Regions from separate parts of the Xylocopilactobacillus apicola genome, predicted to be linked through region 2. Evidence: a T-box and tRNA genes for the amino acid it is inferred to sense, from the RefSeq annotation. Region 2 holds a T-box; the other holds one or more tRNA genes.
The links. A T-box is a leader RNA that pairs with one kind of tRNA and senses whether it is charged. The one in region 2 lies ahead of R8495_RS07725 (valine--tRNA ligase), so its partner is inferred to be a tRNA-Val.
Positions count from the first base shown of each region.

Region 1: it has a tRNA-Val gene. The T-box ahead of R8495_RS07725 (valine--tRNA ligase) is inferred to sense a tRNA for this amino acid. The anticodon was not compared.

Region 1 covers NZ_AP026802.1:772,634-776,043, reverse strand. The annotation lists partial or broken gene nusA (transcription termination factor NusA) at 1-954, opposite strand, end outside; gene R8495_RS03920 (ribosome maturation factor RimP) at 970-1,437, opposite strand; tRNA gene R8495_RS03915 (tRNA-Leu) at 1,519-1,604, opposite strand; tRNA gene R8495_RS03910 (tRNA-Gly) at 1,615-1,686, opposite strand; tRNA gene R8495_RS03905 (tRNA-Thr) at 1,690-1,762, opposite strand; tRNA gene R8495_RS03900 (tRNA-Leu) at 1,773-1,855, opposite strand; tRNA gene R8495_RS03895 (tRNA-Val) at 1,890-1,962, opposite strand; rRNA gene rrf (5S ribosomal RNA) at 1,967-2,083, opposite strand; rRNA gene R8495_RS03885 (23S ribosomal RNA) at 2,139-3,410, opposite strand, start outside.
Region 2 covers NZ_AP026802.1:1,584,940-1,588,349, reverse strand. The annotation lists gene R8495_RS07735 (sugar-binding transcriptional regulator) at 1-126, opposite strand, end outside; gene citG (triphosphoribosyl-dephospho-CoA synthase CitG) at 288-1,151, shown strand; T-box leader at 1,180-1,382, shown strand; gene R8495_RS07725 (valine--tRNA ligase) at 1,423-3,410, shown strand, end outside.

The DNA of each region.
Region 1 (3,410 bases), 810 kb from region 2:
AATAGCTAAAGATAATTGATCGTCAGGAACAATGACTAAGCAACTATTCTCATCGTCAGCCAAAAACTGAACTGCGATCACCTCAGCTGGTTTAAGAGCATTTGCGATGAAATCAATCGGATCCTTTTGCCATTCGATGATATCCATATTCTCACCGTGTAATTCGTCAACAATATTTTGAACCCGTTGGCCACGCTGGCCCACTGTTGTCCCAACAGCTGGAACATTAGGGTCATTTGATTTAACTGCAATCTTGCTTCGATCACCTGGTTCTCTAGCAATTGAAACAATTTCAATCGTCCCTTTATAAATTTCAGGAACTTCTTGTTCAAAAAGCCTTTTAACCAGTTCAGGACTCGTCCTAGAAACAACAATTCTTGGACCTTTGGTCGTGTTCTCTACGCTACTCACATAAACTTTTAATCTTTGAAAAGGTTCATAATGCTCTCCAGGAATCTGGTCAGTTTTTCCCATGACTCCTTCTACTTTCCCTAAATTAACGTAAACATACTTGCTGTCTTCTCGTTGTACAAACCCCTGCATAACCTCGTGCTCATAATTTGCATATTCCTGAAAAACAGCGCTTCTTTCTTCTTCGCGTAGCTTTTGTAAAATAACTTGCTTAGCACTCTGGGCCGCAAGACGACCAAAGTTTTTAGGTGTAACTTCAAACTTGATTTGATCACCCAGTTCATAACCTTTATTTATACCTTGAGCATCCTCAATTGAAACTTCCAACTGATTGTCGAATACATGATCAACAACTTCTTTAATTTGATAAACATGAACCTCGCCAGTTTCTTCATCAAAAACTACATCTACATTTTGATTCTGACCATAATGTTTTTTGTAAGCAGCTTTCAAAGCCTGTATCAAAGCATCAATGACCACTTCTTTTTTAACACCTTTGTCTTCTTCTAAGACTTTCAGTGCTTTTAAAACTTCTTGTGACAATTTTTAGCTCCTCTTTCACATTATTAAAGCATAATTTATTTTAGATATATACTCAAATGGAATTTTAATAGATTTTCCATCTCTTTGCTCAACCAAAATCTCTTGGTCATCGAAAGAATTCAACTTACCCAAGTAAATTTTTTTGTCATTAAACTTTCGATAGCAATTAACTTTGATATCACTGTTTAAGGCTTGATGCAAATCATCCTTATCCTTAATTTCTCTTTCTAAGCCCGCAGATGCAACATCAAGAGTATAAGGCTCCGAAAATTGATCGTCAATTTGATCTAAAGCTTCAGAAAGTAACTGATTAACTTCAATTAATTCATCAAGTCCAATTGGCTGGTTTTTTTGAAGTAAAACTTGCAAAACCATACTATCACGTCCACGATAATAATTAATTTCATAAATTTGAAGACTGCTTTCTAAATCCAATAAAATATGGTTAACAATTTCTTTTACTTTATCTTTTAATTCATTCATCTCAATCCAATCTTTGATCCAATATAAACAAAAAGTGAGCAATATTTGCTCACTTAATCTTTCTTACCTAAAAACAATAAGTGCCGAGGACCGGAATCGAACCGGTACGGTAATCACTTACCGCAGGATTTTAAGTCCTGTGCGTCTACCTATTCCGCCACCCCGGCAAAGCAACAAAGCGGAAGACGGGATTCGAACCCGCGACCCCCACCATGGCAAGGTGATGTTCTACCACTGAACTACTTCCGCAAATGCCGACTAGAGGATTCGAACCTCCGACCCCCTGATTACAAATCAGATGCTCTGCCAGCTGAGCTAAGTCGGCTTCGGAAAAGTGCGGGTGAAGGGACTCGAACCCCCACGTTGAAACAACACAAGAACCTAAATCTTGCGCGTCTGCCAGTTCCGCCACACCCGCTATGTGGAACTTATCGAGTCAAAATTGACTCAAGTGGAGATTACAGGGCTTGAACCTGTGACCCTCTGCTTGTAAGGCAGACGCTCTCCCAACTGAGCTAAACCTCCAATTGTGTGGCAGCTTCCTACCCTCGCAGGCACTTACGCACCAACTACTCTCGGCGTTAAGAAGCTTTACTTCTGTGTTCGGAATGGGAACAGGTGTTTCCTTCTTGCTTTCGCCACCACACTCGTGTCCTTCGACACTCAAAACTAAATATCTACTTCACCACATTACTCTCGTCCCGGTTAAGACCTCGACTTATTAGTACTGGTCCGCTTCATACGTCGCCGTACTTCCACTCCCAGCCTATCTACCTCTTCTTCTTAGAGGAGTCTTACTACCTTACGGTATGGGAAATCTCATCTTGAGGTTAGTTTCTCACTTAGATGCTTTCAGCGATTATCTATTCCATACTTAGCTACCCAGCTATGCCTTTGGCAAGACAACTGGTTCACCAGCGGTATGTTCATCCCGGTCCTCTCGTACTAAGGACAAATCCTCTCAAATTTCCTACGCCCGCGACGGATAGGGACCGAACTGTCTCACGACGTTCTGAACCCAGCTCGCGTACCGCTTTAATGGGCGAACAGCCCAACCCTTGGGACCAACTCCAGCCCCAGGATGCGATGAGCCGACATCGAGGTGCCAAACCTCCCCGTCGATGTGAACTCTTGGGGGAGATAAGCCTGTTATCCCCAGGGTAGCTTTTGTCCGTTGAGCGATGGCCCTTCCATGCGGTACCACCGGATCACTAAGCCCGAGTTTCCTCCCTGTTCGACTTGTAGGTCTCACAGTCAAGCTCCCTTTTGCCTTTGCACTCTGCGAATGATTTCCAACCATTCTGAGGGAACCTTTGGGCGCCTCCGTTACTCTTTAGGAGGCGACCGCCCCAGTCAAACTGCCTGCCAGACACTGTCCCTCTATCTCTCGTAGTAGGTTAGAACACTCATCTAATCAGGGTAGTATCCCACCAGCGTCTCTACTCAAACTGACGTCCAAGTTTCATTGACTCCTACCTATCCTGTACAAATTACACAAATGTTCAATATCAAGCTGCAGTAAAGCTCCATGGGGTCTTTCCGTCCTGTCGCGGGTAACCCGCATCTTCACGGGTATTATAAATTCACCGAGTCTCTTGTTGAGACAGTGCCCAAATCATTACGCCTTTCGTGCGGGTCGGAACTTACCCGACAAGGAATTTCGCTACCTTAGGACCGTTATAGTTACGGCCGCCGTTCACTGGGGCTTCAGTTCACTGCTTCGGATTGCTCCTAACAGCTCCCCTTAACCTTCCAGCACTGGGCAGGCGTCAGCCCCTATACTTCATCTTACGATTTAGCAGAGACCTGTGTTTTTGATAAACAGTTGTTTGGGCCTTTTCACTGCGGCTGATCAATCTCTTAATCAGCACCCCTTCTCCCGAAGTTACGGGGTCATTTTGCCGAGTTCCTTAACAAGAGTTCTCTCGCTCACCTTAGGATACTCTCCTCAACTACCTGTGTCGGTTTGCGGT
Region 2 (3,410 bases):
GAGGTATTTCTCGACGTAATAACGAGAAGTGTTAAATTTTTTGGCTAGTTCGCTAATTGAACTGCGTGAATAATAGAACCCCTGTGCAATACCAATTAAGAGGTCTTGATGATCTTTTTCAGACAATTTTGTTCATCTCCTATGTAAAGTGATAGATTTTATTTTAACATAATTGGAATATTAAAAAATCAAGCGTTTTATTTTAAAAATTAAAAACAATAGATTTTTTGGTAAGTGGCTTAGCTAAGTTTAATCGATTATATTTTTGAAAGAAAGTTAATGAGGATATTTTAATGAAAATCGAATTGTTACCAGAATTAGCAGAGCAGGCTTTAATTGATGAGGTGATGGTTTATCCTAAACCGGGGTTAGTTGACCCGCTTAATCACGGATCACATCCGGATATGGATGTCTTTACTTTTGTAGCAAGTGCTGTGAGCTTGCGTGCTTACTTTGAGGAAATCACCGAACTGGCAAATAATTTTACCGCTGCAAATTTGCCAAAACTTTTTCAGCAAGTTCGCTTAGCGGGAATTAAAGCTGAACAAACAATGTTTAAGGCGACGAATGGAATCAATACACATAAGGGAGCCATTTTTTCGTTAGGAATTTTGTTGACTGCTAGCGCGTACACACTCTCTAGTACGGGATGTATAGAGCTAGATGAGATCGCTCAGACTGTTAAGGTAATGTTAAAAGGATTAACCAAAAATGATTTTCGTAATCTTGATCAAAAGCCACTTGATGAGTTAACGGCAGGCGAATTAGAATACAAAAAATATGGCTTAACGGGTTCAAGAGGTGAAGCAGAGGCAGGATTTCCTGTTGTTTTTAAAAAATCTTTGCCGTTCTTGCTTACTAAAAGCAACCAAAGCCGCAATTCTCAGCTAATCGACACTTTAATGCAGATTGTCTTGACGACAAAAGACAGCAATTTAATTAAGCGGGCCGGAAATTTAGAAATCGTTGATTGGGCCGAGGCGCAAGCTAGCAGATACTTTGAGCTTGGAGGCAGTCAGACAGAGGAAGGTTATCTTTTTTTGCGCAATTTAGACGATGTTTTTACCCAGCAGCATCTTAGTCTCGGCGGGAGTGCAGATTTACTGATTTTGACTATTTTCTTAGATCTTTTGGTAACAAAAAACAGTTGACATCGATCTCCTAACGCGTTAGATTAAGTTCTAATCAACGATCAAGAGGCGCGAAAAGTTGAGTGTTCAGCGAGGCTGTAGCCGGTGTGAGGCAGTCCACAGGACTTTTGGCGTGTAGCTTGGGAGATGTTTTGCTGAAGATAGTAGGTAAAACCGGATGACCTCGTTATGGGTTTGTAAAGATGAGGATTAACTCAATTTAGGTGGTACCGCGGAAATCTCGCCCTATTAATTTAGGGCGGGATTTTTTTTAGAAAGGATGGTAAAAACAATGAAGGAAATGGCGAAGAAGTATGATCCTAAAGAAGTTGAAAAATGTCGTTATCAAGAATGGTTGACAGAAGATCTTTTTAAACCGAGCGGTGATGAAAAAGCTCAACCGTATTCAATCGTAATTCCACCACCAAATGTTACAGGAAAATTACATTTAGGTCATGCTTGGGATACGACTTTACAAGATATTTTAATTCGGCATAAGCGAATGCAAGGCTATGATACTTTGTGGTTACCAGGGATGGATCATGCGGGGATTGCAACGCAAATTAAAGTCGAAGCCAAGCTCAGTGAACAGGGCCTCTCACGCTATGATCTTGGGCGAGAGAAATTTATTGAAAAGGTTTGGGAGTGGAAAGATGATTTTGCTGCAACCATTAAGGACCAATGGGCAAAGCTTGGTCTTTCGCTGGATTATTCTAGAGAACGCTTCACGTTGGATCAAGGATTATCCGATGCAGTCAAAAAAGTGTTCGTCGACCTTTACAAAAAAGGTTTAATTTATCGGGGCGAATATATTATTAACTGGGATCCTGAGGCTAAGACTGCACTTTCGGACATTGAAGTAATTCACCAAGATGATCCAGGAGCTTTTTATTACGTTTCCTATCCGTTGCTTGATGGAGTTAAATTTAATGGCAAAGACTATATTGAAATTGCAACAACTCGGCCGGAGACGATGATGGGGGATACTGCAATTGCCGTCAATCCAAATGATCAGAGATATTCTGATTTGGTTGGCAAAAAAGTTCTCCTGCCATTAGCTAACCGAGAGATTCCGATCATTGCCGATGAGTACGTCGATCCCGAATTTGGGACCGGTTTGGTTAAAATTACGCCTGCACATGACCCGAATGATTTCTTGGTAGGAAATCGTCATAATTTAAAGCGAATCAACACAATGAATGAAGATGCGACAATGAACGAAAACGCCGGTAAATATCAAGGGTTGGACCGGTTTAAAGCTCGTGAGGCAATTGCTAAAGATTTATCAGATCAAGGTTATTTGCTGAAAACAGAGCCGATCGTTCACTCGGTGGGTCATTCTGAGCGGACGAAGGTGCAAGTTGAAGCCCGTCTTTCAACTCAATGGTTTGTAAAAATGGAGCCGCTTGCTAAGCAAGCTTTGAAGGCGCAAGATCAGGTTGAATTTTGGCCTGAACGATTTAAGCAGCAATATGTCAATTGGCTTGAAAATATCCACGATTGGGTTATTTCGCGCCAATTATGGTGGGGGCATCGGATTCCTGCTTGGTATCATCGTGAAACGGGTGAGGTTTATGTAGGAGAAGAACCGCCAAAAGATCTGGAAAACTGGGACCAAGATCCTGATGTTTTGGATACGTGGTTTTCTAGCGCTTTGTGGCCGTTTAGTACGCTTGGTTGGCCAGATGAAGAAAGTCCAGATTATAAACGCTATTTTCCAACTGATACTTTGGTAACCGGTTATGACATCATTCCATTTTGGGTTGCCCGGATGATCTTCCAATCGTACGAATTCACGGGTCAAAAGCCGTTTAAAAACGTGGTTTTGCATGGGCTAATTCGTGATGAACAGGGACGCAAGATGAGTAAGTCGCTCGGTAACGGAATTGATCCGATGGAAGTTATCGATCATTATGGTGCCGACGCGCTTAGATGGTTTTTGATCACCGGAACGGCTCTCGGCCAAGATATGCGCTTTGATTATCAAAAGATGGACGCGGCTTGGAATTTCATTAATAAACTTTGGAACGCGAGTCGTTTTGTAATCATGAATTTAGAGGGTATCGATAAAATTGAATTACCCGATAAATCGGATCAAACGTTAGCTGATCGCTGGATTTTGACTCGACTAAACGAAACAATTGAACAAGTAAATACTCAATTAGATCAGTTTAATTATGGCGAAACTGGTCGCGCTATTTATGATTTTATCTGGCATGATTTTTGCGATTGGTACTTAGAAATTAGCAAAGCCGATCTAAATGGCGAAGATTCAAAGCG